One region of the Frankia sp. RB5 genome, then DNA from elsewhere that is predicted to be linked to it. Evidence: riboswitches for the same ligand, from Rfam matches in the RefSeq annotation. Region 1 holds a riboswitch; the other holds the start of a gene.

Region 1 (7,066 bases):
AGCTCGATGAGGCGCGCGGCCCGCAGCCAGTCCAGAGCATCGTTGATCCGACGGGTACCGGCCTTGTCTGGATCGCTCAGTCCCAGGGCCCTGGCCCACGACCAGGGGTGGACGCCGCAGATGTCGTACGGATCGCGGGTGGCAAGCAGGGCCAGGCACAGATAGAGCTTGAGCCGCACCTCGCCCTCGCGCACCGGGTCCACCGGTCAACAGCCCGTTCGGACGGATGCTCAAGATGGTCGGGATCTTGGGCGGGCACCACACCCAACAGTCCGTGTTCGGCACAGAATCCGTCGTCGTAGACGGTGCTCCAATATCGCTGTGGACCGTCGGGAAAGATTGCCACGATGCGGGTGTCGTTCGGTTCGCGCCGCGCCAACCAGGAGGCCACCAGGGCGACCGCTCCGACGCTCCATCCACCACTGGCGAATCGTGCTGCCGCCAGCCGCCGGCATGCCCACGCCGCCTCGCCGGGCGCCAACCAGTGGACCTCGCTGAACTCCTGATAGGCGACGTTACGCGGAAAGATACTGCTCCCAAGACCCCGCATGAGCCGCGGTCCGTCTGGCTGCCCGAAGATCGTTGAACTGATCGTGTCGACTCCCACGAGGCGCAGATCCGGAAACATCTCGCGCAACACGCGCGACACCCCGGCGCTGTGACCTCCCGTGCCGACGCTGCACACCAGCACGTCCACCCAGCCGACCTGCTGTGCCACCTCTCGTGCCAGTCCTTCATAGGCCGCCACGTTGTCCGGGTTGTGGTACTGGTCTGGGCAGTACGCGCCGGAATGCTCGCCGAGCAGTGCCTGGACCCGGTCCCGCCGGGCCTGCTGCCAGCCCCCGGTCGGATGAGGCCGGTCGACGATCTCTAGTCGAGTGCCGTAGGCGGTCAGCAGGCGGTGCATGAGCGGTTCCAGGCCCGGATCGGTCACCAGGATGATCGGGTGGCCGTAGACGATTCCTGCCAGGGCCAAGCCGAGCCCCAGCGTGCCGCTGGTCGACTCGACTACCGCGCGGCCAGGAGCGAGTTCACCGCGTTCTCGGGCACAAGCCACCATGTGCAGGGCAGGCCGGTCCTTAATACCACCCGGATTGTGGCCCTCCAAATTCGCCCAGAACCCGCCAGCGCTACCGAAACAGACGTCGGGAATCCAAAGAACTGGCGTGTCGCCGACCACGCTCGCTGGGGAGTCCGCCATCGGCGGCGTACCAAGCGACTGACCCGGGATCGGGGGGATACGTGCAACAACGGTTTTCCGCATAGCGGATATCCTTCACAAGTAAGACCATCGCGAGATGATGGAATACCGAACGCATTCGTCGGTCGCGGTCCACATTTTCGCGCCCCCGTCAGAGGGCTGCGACGAGGAGCCGGCGCGGGGTCGGCAGGCCACCTGCTCAACTTCGGCGGCGGCGACCACGCGGGTCACAGCACGGAGGGGCGATCAGACGTTCGCACTCAAAGCGAGGCGAGTATCAGGTCCGCAGCACACACAGCTGTGCCAGCTGGCACGGGAGGCGGTCAGGAGCAACCGTCTGGAGTCGGGCGCGGGGACGGCCTGAAACGAACAAGACCAGGGCGGACAGCAGGAAGGCGGCTGCAGTCAACGCGAACACCGAACCCACAGCGGGGATCAAACCCGTGGCGCCCAAGAGAACCAGATCGGCGATCCGGTCGGGGCAATGAAATCCGCCATCATGATGGCTCTCTGTGCCCACCGCGGATGAAGCATGATGGTGTTCTCCCACGCTCACGAGGCTGGCGCCGCCCAGCGCCTCAAAGCCGCGCTCCGAGTGCTCCGCAGACCCGCACAGCGACGCCGAGAGTAGCATGCTCGCGAGCGCCGCGAGCAGGACAAGAGCCGTGGCGGTTCGCCATCCCAGCATCCTGTCGCGACTGGCCATCACAGCGTAAGGCTATCTCACCGAGAGAGAACGGCTAGCACTGTCAGGCCACCGGGCCCGGCCTGACCGCAAAGGCCACAGTTGTCGCCGCCTCAGAAGAGGTAGTCTAGACGTGGATAGCCTCCCCGGAGCTCGTCCAATGCATGGAAAACGTAGGCACCTGTGCACCTTCGCCACCGGCGCCGATTACCAATATAACTACTTTTCCTGAAAGTGGTAGACAGGCCATCGATGCCACCGGAAAGGGACAGCCATCAGCGCGAGTCGGCGGACCTGCTGCGGGTGGCCGCCCGTCGCGCACAGCCTGCCCGGTAGGATGGTGAGCGGGCCGAATGGATAGTGGTCGTCTTGGCTGAAGTAGAGTTCGCTCAGCGGCCTTCCGCCGGTGCCAGCTGGGATGTCCGGCCGCGCCGCGCCTCCTCGAAACGATCACAGTCCGGGTCGGTGGCGAACACCTCCTGAGTCGGCCGCTGGTGCAGGTCGAAGCGGCCGGCTTTCAGCTCGAACGGCGCGAACGGTGCAAGCGCGGAATCGTCAAACGGCTGGTGGCCCGCAAGCCGCAGGCGGACCAGGCCAACCCGACGGCCGTGCCGACTACCGACCTCGACGCCGACGCCGACGCCGACGCCGACGCCGAATGATGCGGGAGGTGGATCAGTACCTGTCTGCCGATCGTGTGCGGCGTCAGCGCCCCCGATTCGGCGATCGGTGAGGAAGAAGAAGCGCCTCACGTCACGGTGCACGGGTGGGCCGTGGCACGGCCACCGCGATTCCCCCTCGACACGCTGCTGTGCAGCTTCTCGTGAGGATCACGCGGTGGCCGTCTCACGTCACCGACCGGCATTCCGGCGAGTTGTCAGACGATCACGATCATAAACAGGGCGGTGAACTCCACGCGGCGTCCGGCCGTGTTACTGGTGGACGCGGCCTACGGAGTAGGACGACGTCCAGATTTTCTCAAGTTTCACCACGTCGCCGGACTTCGGTGCCACCCACATCTTCCCTCCGCCCGCATAGATTCCTTCATGATAAATGCCGCCGGGTGCACCGAAGAAAATAAGATCCCCGGGCTGTTCGGATCCCTGGGCGATGCGGGTGGTCGCTGCGTACTGCTGATCGGTGGTGCGGGGAAGTGTCTTGCCAAGTTGCCGGTAGATGTACTGCACCAGACCGGAGCAGTCGAAGCTGCTGGGCCCGGTCGCACCCCACACGTATGGTTTACCGGCCTGCAGCGACGCCAGATAGACTGCCTTCTCCCCGATACTCGTCGCCCCGGTGACGGCTCCGGCAGATGCGGGCTCGGGCTCGGGCTGGGGCAGGGCAACCGAGGTTCGCGTTGCGCCTCCGGACGTACGCGTTGGTGAGGTCGACGCCGCGGCCGGCTGCGGTTCGGGGCGAACCCGGACGATCGCTGGTCCGTATGTCGCGGCCCCGAACGAGTCGTTCCCGGTGAACAGGGCCCTGACGGACGTGGTGGTCAGGACCCTCGCGGTATAGCCGGCGTAGCCGCGCCCATCTGTCCGGAGAATCTTGAACGTCGTCCATCCCGTCGGGAACTGTGCCTGCACGAGGATGTCCTGGTTGGCCACCGCCCTGCCGGTGCCGTCAGTCAGCCGGAATCCGACATCGATCGGCTCCTCGGCGCCGACCGTCATGTCGGCGACGACGGGGGCGACTGTGGCCGACGCGCGTACGGTCGTGGTGGACGGAGTGGCCTGGCGCGGCACCAGCGCCGCCGGGGCCGCGGGGATGGTGGTCCTGCTTCCCACCGCGGCGCCGAGTGCGCCCGCGGCGGCGATCCTCGTCTCCCCGGTTTCCGGATCACCAGAGGAGTCCCCGTGGGTACTGGCCAGGGCGATGCCTGAGATCGCCATGGTGCCCGTCGTGATCGCGGCGACCGTCGCCCGGGCCGAGGTCCGTGCGAGCAGCGAACGGGCAGACGCGGAGGCGCGGTGTCGTCCCCGCCCTGATCCTGCGGGTTGGTCTTCGGAGGAGTAGATCTCGGCCGAATACACATGAGCCCTTTCCCGGGCGCCTACGAGGTGAGCTGTCGGGTTCGGGCGGGGAGCCCGGCCAGCACATCAAGGCAGCTGGCTTCACCCCAAGGACGCCTGCCGAGGCAGGACGCCCGGAGGAACGTGGTTCCCCCGCTCCTGTCCCGGCCGCGCGTGGAGGGGGCACCGGACCGGGGACAGGACTCGGCGTGCGGTCCGATGCTGCTAGGCGGAGACAAACTACCACTACACGGCATAGTAGACAGAAGTAGGCCGGGGTCGACGGGCGGGAGGGGTGACCACCTCGTGCCGGGACGGCCAGCCGGCCCGCTCTCCCCAGGAGGGATCATCTCGCCACCAGACGGGCGCGGAGCGTCGACCCACCGAGCCTGGTTCGGAGACCGTCGGGATCTCAGAGGCAGTGGTAGCCGAGGTCGCTCAGGGCGGGCATGGTGACGGCCGCGAGTGGTGTGAGGAGCAGCGCGGCGATCAGCAGCGCCCGCGCCGCGACGGCGGGGCCGCCAAGCGGCTCCCGCGCGGTGAGCAGGCGCAGGACCCGTTGGCGGACCGCGGTGCTTCCCATGCCCAGGGCGGACACGGGTGGGGCGGCGAGACGCAGGACGGCGTGGGCGACGGTGTGCCGGGGGCAGTGGCGGGTCGCGCCGTCGTCGGCGGCGAGTTCGACGAGCCGCCGCAGCTCGCCGGGCATGTCCTCGAAGAGGGGGACGGGCCCGAACGCGCGGTCGAGGATCGCGGCGCCGGTCAGGATGAGGTGGTGCCGGCCGCGCAGATGGGTCCGCTCGTGGGCGATCACCGCGTGGAGCTCGCCGGGCGGCAGGGCGTGCAGCGCTCCCGCGGTCAGGACGACGGTGGCGTCCCTTCCCGGCAGGCAGAACGCGCTGGGTTGGGGGTGGTCGAGGACGAAGACGTCCAGCGCCGGGTGGAAGCGGCCGACGAGGCGGATCTCGCGGCGGTGGCGGCGCCGCACCCGGCGCTGCAGGACAGTGACGGCTACGATGGCGTACCCGAGCCGCAGCGCCACGCCGAGGACGCCGGCGGCGCCCACCGCCTGCGGCACTGTCCAGGTGGGTACGGGCAGCTGATGGTCCGCCCAGTCGCACCACTGCACCAGCAGGACAAGCAGATCACCGAGAGCGTGAACGGGCACGACCAGCAGGAGCGGCGCGAGGATCACGGTAGCGACGGCGGATGCCGCCGCGGCGAGCCACATGCTGATCGCCAGCCGGGGCGCGCGGGACGTCCACGAGGCCGCGGACAGCGGGCGCGGGAGTCCGACCGTGACGAGCAGGGCGTAGGCGATCAGCCCGGTGGAAATCACGCCGGCGGCGTCCTCTCACTGCCCGGCGTCCGCTGGCTCTCGTGCCACTGCACGGCGCCGCGCAACGTCTCGTACTCCGCCGGGTTCATGGTCTCGACGAAGTGCAGCAGCGCCAGGCCCCGGTCCTCGGCCCCCGAGAGCACCTCGCTCATCATCCGGGCCGTGTACGCGCTGCGGCTCAGCGCCGGCTGATAGAGATACGACCTCCCCGACCGCTCCCGGGTCAGCCAGCCCTTGCGGTACAGCCGGTCCATCACGGTCATCACCGTCGTGTAGGCCAGCGGCCGGTCGAGCAGCCCCCGGACGTCCCGCACGGCCACCGGCTCCCGGGCCGACCACACCCGATCCATGATCTCGGCCTCCAGATCACCGAGCTGTTCCACCACGCCCGTTCCTCTCCCGTCCGCACGTCCCATCCCACCCGCACGGCAGCGATCCGCTACGCCGACGCCCGAGCCCGCACCAGAAAGCGCAATCCGCATCGCCTGCACGACCGCCGCGCCAATGCGCTCTCAGTCTCTGGCACCTGGCGATACCGCCTCGGCGAGGGGCATCGACCGACCCCACAACCTCACGGCCGGCGCTCGGGGGGCGCTCGATGCGCCACCCGCCCCGAGACCGCCTCGTCCCGAGCCGCCCATTCTCACCCGATCTGCTACATGACATAGTAGCTAGGGCCAGATGGGGCGAAGGAAGGATTTTCAGTGGATCGAACCGCGAGGAGCGGCCATCCAGCGCAGGACAGCACACTTGCACGGGAACTCAGCCCTCTGCGTCAGGCCGGTCGGTTCAGTCGGCGGGGGATGCGGCTCACGCCAGCGCAGCGCCGGGCCGCCACCGTCGCGATGATGACCACCGGCGGATTCGCCGCCGCGTCCACCGGGTTCGCCCTGGCCACCTCCGACAACGTTCCGGCCGTGCCCACCATGCCGGTCACCACGGCTGACCTGGTCACCGGCTCGCGCCCACCCGCCCCGCATCTCCAGGCTGCGCCCCTCGCCGGCGCGATCGCGGATCTGACGCCGGCGTCCGGCTTCACCGCCTTGTCCATCACTCCCGATCACCCCGCGATCAACCCGAACGCACCCGTGATCTTCACCGTGCGCGTGGTCGCCGCGGACGGACGAACGCCGCTCGCCGGGGAGACGGTGCGGATCGCCGTGGTCGACGGCCCGAAGTGGACCACCACCGCCCGGCTGCGGACCAACGGCGCGGGTGAGGCATACATCTCCGCCCGGCTGCTGTCGACCACCACCCTCACCGCCGTGTTCGACGGCTCCGACGCATTGCGCCCCTCGCTCGCCGACGCGACCACGGTCACCGTCACCGCTTCGAGCCCGCAGTCAGCCTCCGCCGACGCCGGCGGGGCAACCTCGATCGCGGGCACACCATCGGTGGTGACCGAAGTACCCGCGAGCGGGATCGGCGCGAAAGCCGTCTACCTCGCCTCGCTGCAAAAGGGAAAACCCTACGTCTGGGGGGCGGCGGGACCCTACGCCTTCGACTGCTCGGGCTACGCCCAGTACGTCTACCGGCAGCTCGGCCGGAATCTGCCACGTACCGCCCAGCAACAGTTCCAGGCCACGATCCGGATACCAAAATCCGGCAAGCAGCCCGGAGACCTGATCTTCTTCGGAACGCCGGGCAACATCACCCATATGGGGATCTACGCCGGCAACGGCTACATGTGGGCCGCGCCGCAGTCGGGGCGCACCATCAACCTGCAACCCATCTACTCCAGCACGTACTACGTCGGCCGGGTCAGTTGACACGCTTCGCCCGTCCACTGGTGACTGGCCCGGCGCCCCGAGCGCGGCAGCCACGGC
Region 2 (7,066 bases), on a different contig from region 1:
CCGCCCGGCCCGCCCGGTGCACGCGACACCCGGGCCGCCGTCGGCGACGATGTCCAGACCCTACGGGATACACCCGGCCACGGACGCGGACGTCCCGCGGGTCAGGCTGGCACCGCCCCTCCCCGTGGCCGTCACCGGATCGTCACTCGGGGATCAGGCGACCGTCACCGATCCGGGGCACCTTCTCACCGTGCCGTCATCGGCGGGGCGTCCCGAAATCCTGGGTCCAGTAGACGCCGTAGGTGCCGCCGTTCGCGACGCCGACACCGATGCGGGTCAGGGCACAGTTGAGGATGTTCGCGCGGTGTCCGGGGCTGTTCATCCACGCCTGCATCACGGCGGCCGGGTCCCGCTGGCCGGCGGCGATGTTCTCCGCGGCGACGGAGAACGAGAAGCCCGCCGCCGTGATCCGGTCGAACGGGGTGCGGCCGTCCTGGCTGTTGTGGCTGAAGTAGTTGGCCGTGGCCATGTCCGCGCTGTGCGCCTGCGCCACGCTGGTGAGCACCGCGTCGACGGTCAGGTCGCCGCAGCCGGCCGCCCGTCGCTGCTGGTTCGTCGCCGCGACCACCGCGGTGGCGAACGCGCTCTGCCCGGTGGCGGGCGGGGCCGGCACAGTGGCCGGCGGGGCCGCAACGGTGGCGGGCGGGGCCGTGGTGGGCGCGGGTGGGGCCGCGCTCGGGGTGAGGCCGCCCGCCGGGGCCGGGATGGTGATCGGCGGCAGGGTCCAGACGGGTCGCGGCGACGGGCGCGAGGGCGTCGCGCCGGGTGTGCTCGCCGGACCGCTCGGGGCCGACGACGCCGGGGTCACCGGCGTCGTGGTCGCCGGAACCGAGGACGGCGTCGGCGTCGTGCCGAGGGGTGCCGACATCGGCTGCGCCGGCGTCTGGCCGGTGCTCGCGGCTGGCGACGCCGCGGTGCCCGGGGTGCCCGGGGTGGTGGCGCCGGGCGCACCGGCCGTGCCGGCGCCGACCGGGTTCGCCTTGCAGCCGGCCGCGCCGAACAGCAGGGCCGCGATCGCTACCGGGAGGAGCAGGGCACCCGCCGGATGGACGGGAACGGGCACGGCCCGGCGCGGGGAGATCTGGCGCCGGTTACGCGTGAGATACATGGGATCCTTCGCCTGGTCGGCCCCCCCGACCTAAGTGCTGGATCCGACCAGGCTAGTCAGTGGTAGCCCAAAATGGCCAGCCACCATAACGTTCTCGCCTGATGCGATCGTATGATCACGCGGTGCAGGCTACCCGGGGACCCCCCGATCGGGCCGTCCACTCACCGGACCGACGGCGGGAGACACGCGGGGACGACGCCCAGCGGCCCGGCGACCGGGTCACGGCCGACGCCCGGAAGCGCCCCTCTTACCCACCACCGCCCCGCCGGACCGGCCTCGCGCTCACCGGACCGGCCTCGCCCGGGCCTATCCGCCCTCGCCGACGGCCGTCCCGTCAGTACCGGGATCTCCGGCCTCGTGCCGGGAGCGATGGCGGCGCAGCAGCTCACCGCCCACTCCGGCCACGACGGAGACGACCACCACCACCGCGGCGAGCCAGCCGGCGGCGTCACGCAGCCCGGGGATCGCCGACGCCAGGTAGCCCAGCAGGATCAGGCCGGTACCCCAGACCAGCGCACCGGACACGACCGCGGCGAGGAAGCGGTACCACGGCATCGCCACCGCTCCGGCGAGTACCGGGGCGAAGGTACGCGCCCAGGGCACGAAGCGCGCGACGATGAGGGTGACCGAGCCGTACCGCCCGTAGAACTGCTCCGTGCGGGCCAGGGCGGAGGCATGCCGCCGCTCCAGGTAGGGCCGGCCCAGCCGAACCCCGGTGTAGTAGCCCGCCATCGCACCGAGGCTCGCGGCGATGGCGACCCCGACGCACAGGACGTAGATGGAGACGCCGGCGTCACCGTCCGCCGCGACCAGGCCGGCGGCGAACAGGATCGTGTCCCCGGGCAGCCAGAAGCCGACCAGGACCCCGCTCTCGATGAAGATCACCGCGAACAGTACGGCGTAGAGGGTCGTCCCGGACAGGCTGGCCACATCCACCCCTCCAGTGTGCCGGGCGATCCGTCCGTGCGGGGATCACCGCCGCGCCGCGACGCGGTCACGGACCACGCCCCGCCGGAGCCGGGCCGGCCACGACGGGCCATCCCCGGCATGCTCCCCGCGGGCCACCCCGCCGGGTCATGGGTCCGTGACCGGCGGCTCGGCGCGGTGCCGGCAGATTGCCCGGCGACGTCCGCCGCATCCGAGCACCCGAACGACGCCGGCCGTCATACCCTTCGCCCACCAACAGTCCGACGGCGGGCTTCGGCCCGATCGGGTTGTACTGCGCCGCCGTACATGGCTGATCGGCGCCCCGACAGCTTCGACAAGGAGCCCCACGATGCCCATCGCCACGCCAGAGATCTACGCCGAAATGCTCGACCGGGCGAAGTCGGAGTCCTTCGCCTATCCCGCGATCAACGTCACGTCGTCGCAGACCCTGAACGCCGCCCTGCGGGGATTCGCCGAGGCGGGCAGCGACGGCATCGTGCAGGTGTCCACCGGCGGTGCCGAGTACCTGTCCGGTTCCACGGTGAAGAACATGGTGCTCGGTGCCGAGGCGCTGGCCGAGTTCGCCCACCACGTGGCGAAGGCCTACCCGGTCAACATCGCCCTGCACACCGACCACTGCCCGGCCGACAAGCTCGACACCTACATCCGGCCGCTGATCGCCATCTCGAAGGATCGCGTCGCCGCCGGCCGCGACCCGCTGTTCCAGTCGCACATGTGGGACGGCTCCGCGGTGGAGCTCGAGGAGAACCTCAAGATCGCCGAGGAGCTGCTCGCCGACGCGACCGCCGCGCGCATCGTCCTCGAGGTCGAGATCGGTGTCGTCGGCGGCGAGGAGGACGGCGTCGTCGGCGCGATCGACGAGAAGCTCTACACCACGCCCGGTGACATGTGGCGGACGGCCGAGGTCCTCGGCTCCGGGGACAAGGGCCGCTACCTGCTGGCCGCCACGTTCGGCAACGTGCACGGCGTCTACAAGCCGGGCAACGTGAAACTCCGGCCGACGATTCTGCGCGACGGCCAGGAGCACGTCGCCCAGAAGCTCGGCCTGCCGGCCGGGGCGAAGCCGTTCGACCTCGTCTTCCACGGCGGCAGCGGCTCGGACCTCAGCGAGATCCGGGAAACACTGGACTACGGCGTCGTCAAGATGAACGTGGACACCGACACCCAGTACGCATTTACTCGCCCCATCGTGGACCACACCTTCAGGAACTACGACGGTGTTCTCAAGGTGGACGGCGAGGTCGGCGTGAAGAAGGCGTACGACCCGCGCACCTACGGAAAGCTCGCTGAAAAGGGCATGGCGGACCGCGTGGCGCAGGCCTGCGAGGACCTCCGCTCGGCCGGGCGCGCACTCGGCAAGGCCTAGAGGCACCGGAAGACACCGGAAGGCACAGTCCCCGGAAGACACACCACCGGGACGGGAGGCGCGGGCGCGGGAAGACTCCGACGCCACGCGCTCCCTGGCACTCGCCGGACATGAACCATCGGAACCGTCACGACCCGGAGGAGGACCGTCGGCCGCCCGGCCGGCCGTCCCCCGCCGGGAGGCCACCGGGTTCACCGTCCGGACCGATCCGACCGCGTCAGGCCAGGTCGGCCTGACGCGGGACGAGCATTTCGCCGGGCCACCCCCACACGCCGGCCGCCGATGGGCGCACGGACCGCTTCTCGCGTTCCCTGCGCCGATTCGGGGCCCGCCCGGGTTCTCCCGGCGGGACGCCCGTCCCGCACCCGGTCAGCCCACACGTAACGGACATCGGACCCCGTTCGCCACGCCCCGGAACCTGCCGGCGTCCCATATGATGCGCGCCCCTCTCGGTCCCCCAGCCGCACGCCGCGACTGGGGGACCACTGTTTCTCGCCGAGTGGTCCACTCCGGGTCCGATGGCGGTTCACGCTCATGACCAGCACGTTTCCTGCAGATCAACCGTCACGTCCCAGACGTTCCGCCCACAGGACCATCGGACTCCCAAGGAGGGCATCTGGTCCTATCCCCGCACCTCCTGCGCCCGATGCCACTGTGTGCACTCAGCTGGACACAGGGGGTCGCCAAACGACACCAATGTAAGTAGCGACCCGATTTCCGTTGCTTTTCTCACACAGGTAGGCTGAACGGGACGAAGCGACGTAACGGGTCATCTCTCCCAGAAGCCGTCGCGGACCCCAGCAAGCACCAGCACCTCCATGTCACGCATTCAGTGCGCTTCACCACGCTCCGCTTGTCATAACCCATCGGCAAGCAGGGTGATCAGGCGCGTACAAATGCCACTCTCCGCCATGCCGCCAGGTTGATGAGCGGGCGCGCACGCGCGATACCAGCCGCACCATGGCCCCCTCAAGCAGGCGCGCCGACTGTGCTCTTTTTCACGCGCCCTATTCAATGCTTGGCGACTCGCCGGGCGGCGTGGTTATGGTCTTCGCCGTGCCGCTCAACAACGTGCGGCATTCGTCGGGCGGCACGCCGAATCCTGCCCCCGGTCGACGATTTCTCACCCACAGGCGGCAGGAACGGGGGAACCATCTCCGAGCATCGAAAGGATTCGATGCTCTCGGGGTGAAGCCGTGAGCGACGGGCACCGGACCGTGATTCGGTGCGACCACACGTCCCCAGGAAATCCCTGGCATGGCCGGGCAGTTCCCAGCCCGAATCCGACAGCTCACCTCGCAGGCGTGGGGAAGGACCACAAACACATGTCCGACGCACGTACCAGTGGCCGACAATGGAGCGCCGGAACCCGCCTCCGGACGAGGGCCCTCATGGTGGCTCCGGTCCTCGCGGCGGCGGTAGGCGGCTCCATCGTCGTCAGCCAGCCGGCGGAGGCCGCCACCACCTGGGCAGGTTTGCGGCAGTGCGAGTCCGGCGGTGACTACACGACGAACACCGGAAACAGCTACTACGGTGCCTACCAGTTCTCGGCCGGCACCTGGCGCAGCCTGGGCTACTCCGGGCTGCCGCACCAGGCGGCGCCGGCCGTCCAGGACGAGGCCGCGCTGCGCCTCGCCCAGCGCTCCGGCTTCGGGCAGTGGCCGGTCTGCGGCCGTGGCATGGGCGCCGACCAGCTCGCGGGTGGATCGTCCTCGGGCGGCGCGGCGCAGGCCTCCCGCTCGGCGCAGCGCAGCGGGCTCACCGTGGCCCCCGCGGCGGCGACCAGCCCGAACTTCACCCGCAACCTCACCACCGCGCTGGTCCGCCAGAACCGCGCCGACGTGAGCGCCTGGCAGACCCGGATGAGCCAGCTGGGCTATCCGATCGCCGTGGACGGCCACTACGGCCCACGTTCCGCCGCCGCCGCCCGCGCCCTGCAGACCGCCAAGGGTCTTCACGTCGACGGCATCGTCGGCCCGGCGACCTGGCACGCCACCTTCGGCTGAGTCCCACGCCACGCGAGCGCGCCCGTTCGACCGGTCGGCGCGCCGCCGGGCGGCACCCCATCCATCAGGTCCACCCGGCCGCCGACGCGGGGACGCGCGTCCTGGCCCCGGACCGACGTTCCCCACCCGGTGCACCGGGCAGGGGGGCACTTCCGCTCGAACCGACCGGCCCACGCCGCCGCCCGGCGCAGCGCAGCGCCATGTGGAGAAACGGGCCGGTCGGGCCGGCGTCACCTGCCCGACGCCGGCACCCGCGCCACTCCCGCTCCACCCCGTGCCCGCCGGCGCCGCCGGGCACACCCGCGCCGCCCGGCGGGGCGGCACCCCCGGGCCCCGCAGTTTGCGCGTCCCATCTGGTTACTCCGAACCACCCCGGTTTGCGTGCCCTGCGCCGGTATCGCTAGAGTGCCGATCACTCGCCATCCCGGCGAGGCTGCCCGGACGGACGCCGAGTCCTGCCCACCGGCCAGGCGGCTCGCACGAGAACGCACCGCAGAGGGCAGGAGTGGGGGACCCACCATCCGGACGTCCTCGGACGTCCTCGGGGTTAAGTCGGCTCGACCCAGCGTTTTCGATGGGGAGATCGTTATCCCGCCACCGAAGACCCGCGGCCGGTCCGGCCGGGCCATCCCAGCCCGCACCCGACAGCTCACCCCGCAGGCGAACGGGATTGGACTGGCATGCCGTCAGGTCGGCGTGGAGGCAGACACCGGGCTCCGCAGGCTCCTTCGGCCGCGAGCCGCATTCTGCGCACCACCGGTGCGGTGACGGCCATCGTCGGCAGCGGGCTCGCGGTCAGCACGGTCGCCGCGGCCCCCGCCGGGGCCGCCACCGCGGATGACTTCTCGAAGCTCCGACAGTGTGAGTCCGGCGGCAACTACTCCATCAACACCGGCAACGGGTTCTACGGTGCCTACCAGTTCGACTCCCAGACATGGCACGGGCTCGGCTACTCCGGCCTCCCGCACCAGGCAGCGCCGGCCACCCAGGACGCGGCCGCCGCCAAGCTGTACAACTCCCGAGGCTGGTCGCCCTGGCCGTCCTGTTCTCGCAAGATGGGCCTCGTCAACAATGGTCCGGCCTCCGTCGGCTCGGGCGGCGACGTCATCGAGCAGGCCATCACTCCGGCCGAGCCGCCGATGACGCTGGATCGCGCCCGCCAGGAGATGGGCGACAACTCCTACAAGGGCACCGTCCTGTCCGCCCAGTACGGCGACGACGTCCGCCCGGACGCGTTCGTCTGGCAGGCCGCGATGCGCAACAAGGGCTTCGTGCTCACCGTCGACGGCAAGTTCGGCCCGCAGTCGCAGGGCATCGCCGCGCTCTACGGGTACCTGACCCGGGTCGACGACGGCCAGCCCGGCGCCGTGGGCCAGAGCCTCTGGAACGCCAGCGTCCGCTCCTGACGGCACCGCACGGGACGCCCCCGATGCGGCCCGTCACCGCCCATGCGGCAGGATGACCCCATGACGACGTCGTCCGAGCCTGGCCAGGGCCGCAACCTGTTCTCCGGGCCACCCCCGACGCTGCTGCCCTCGGACGCCACGGCCACCGGCGCGCTCGCGGCGGGCGAGGCGCCGGTGAGCGTCGCCGCGGCGGCGCCGGCGCTGAGCGCACCCTGGGCCGCGCTCGCCGAGC

Evidence for each region. A riboswitch is a leader RNA that binds a small molecule or an ion and turns the genes downstream of it on or off. The one in region 1 is predicted to bind cyclic di-AMP.
Region 2: it holds a riboswitch for cyclic di-AMP, as region 1 does, so the genes downstream of both, AC6EXY_RS11200 (transglycosylase family protein) here and AC6EXY_RS10405 (C40 family peptidase) in region 1, are expected to answer to the same signal.

The regions. Positions count from the first base shown of each region.
Region 1 is NZ_JCBATA010000015.1:119,225-126,290, forward strand. It holds gene AC6EXY_RS10385 (hypothetical protein) at 1-179, opposite strand, end outside; gene AC6EXY_RS10390 (PLP-dependent cysteine synthase family protein) at 77-1,264, opposite strand; gene AC6EXY_RS10395 (hypothetical protein) at 1,479-1,907, opposite strand; gene AC6EXY_RS10400 (hypothetical protein) at 2,381-2,548, shown strand; gene AC6EXY_RS10405 (C40 family peptidase) at 2,819-3,781, opposite strand; cyclic di-AMP (ydaO/yuaA leader) riboswitch at 3,925-4,081, opposite strand; gene AC6EXY_RS10410 (M56 family metallopeptidase) at 4,314-5,240, opposite strand; gene AC6EXY_RS10415 (BlaI/MecI/CopY family transcriptional regulator) at 5,237-5,626, opposite strand; gene AC6EXY_RS10420 (C40 family peptidase) at 6,044-7,009, shown strand.
Region 2 is NZ_JCBATA010000017.1:50,953-58,018, reverse strand. It holds gene AC6EXY_RS11215 (CAP domain-containing protein) at 197-1,108, opposite strand; gene AC6EXY_RS11210 (DedA family protein) at 1,415-2,038, opposite strand; gene fbaA (class II fructose-bisphosphate aldolase) at 2,385-3,422, shown strand; cyclic di-AMP (ydaO/yuaA leader) riboswitch at 4,526-4,740, shown strand; gene AC6EXY_RS11200 (transglycosylase family protein) at 4,748-5,428, shown strand; gene AC6EXY_RS11195 (transglycosylase family protein) at 6,109-6,834, shown strand; gene AC6EXY_RS11190 (DUF3151 domain-containing protein) at 6,895-7,066, shown strand, end outside.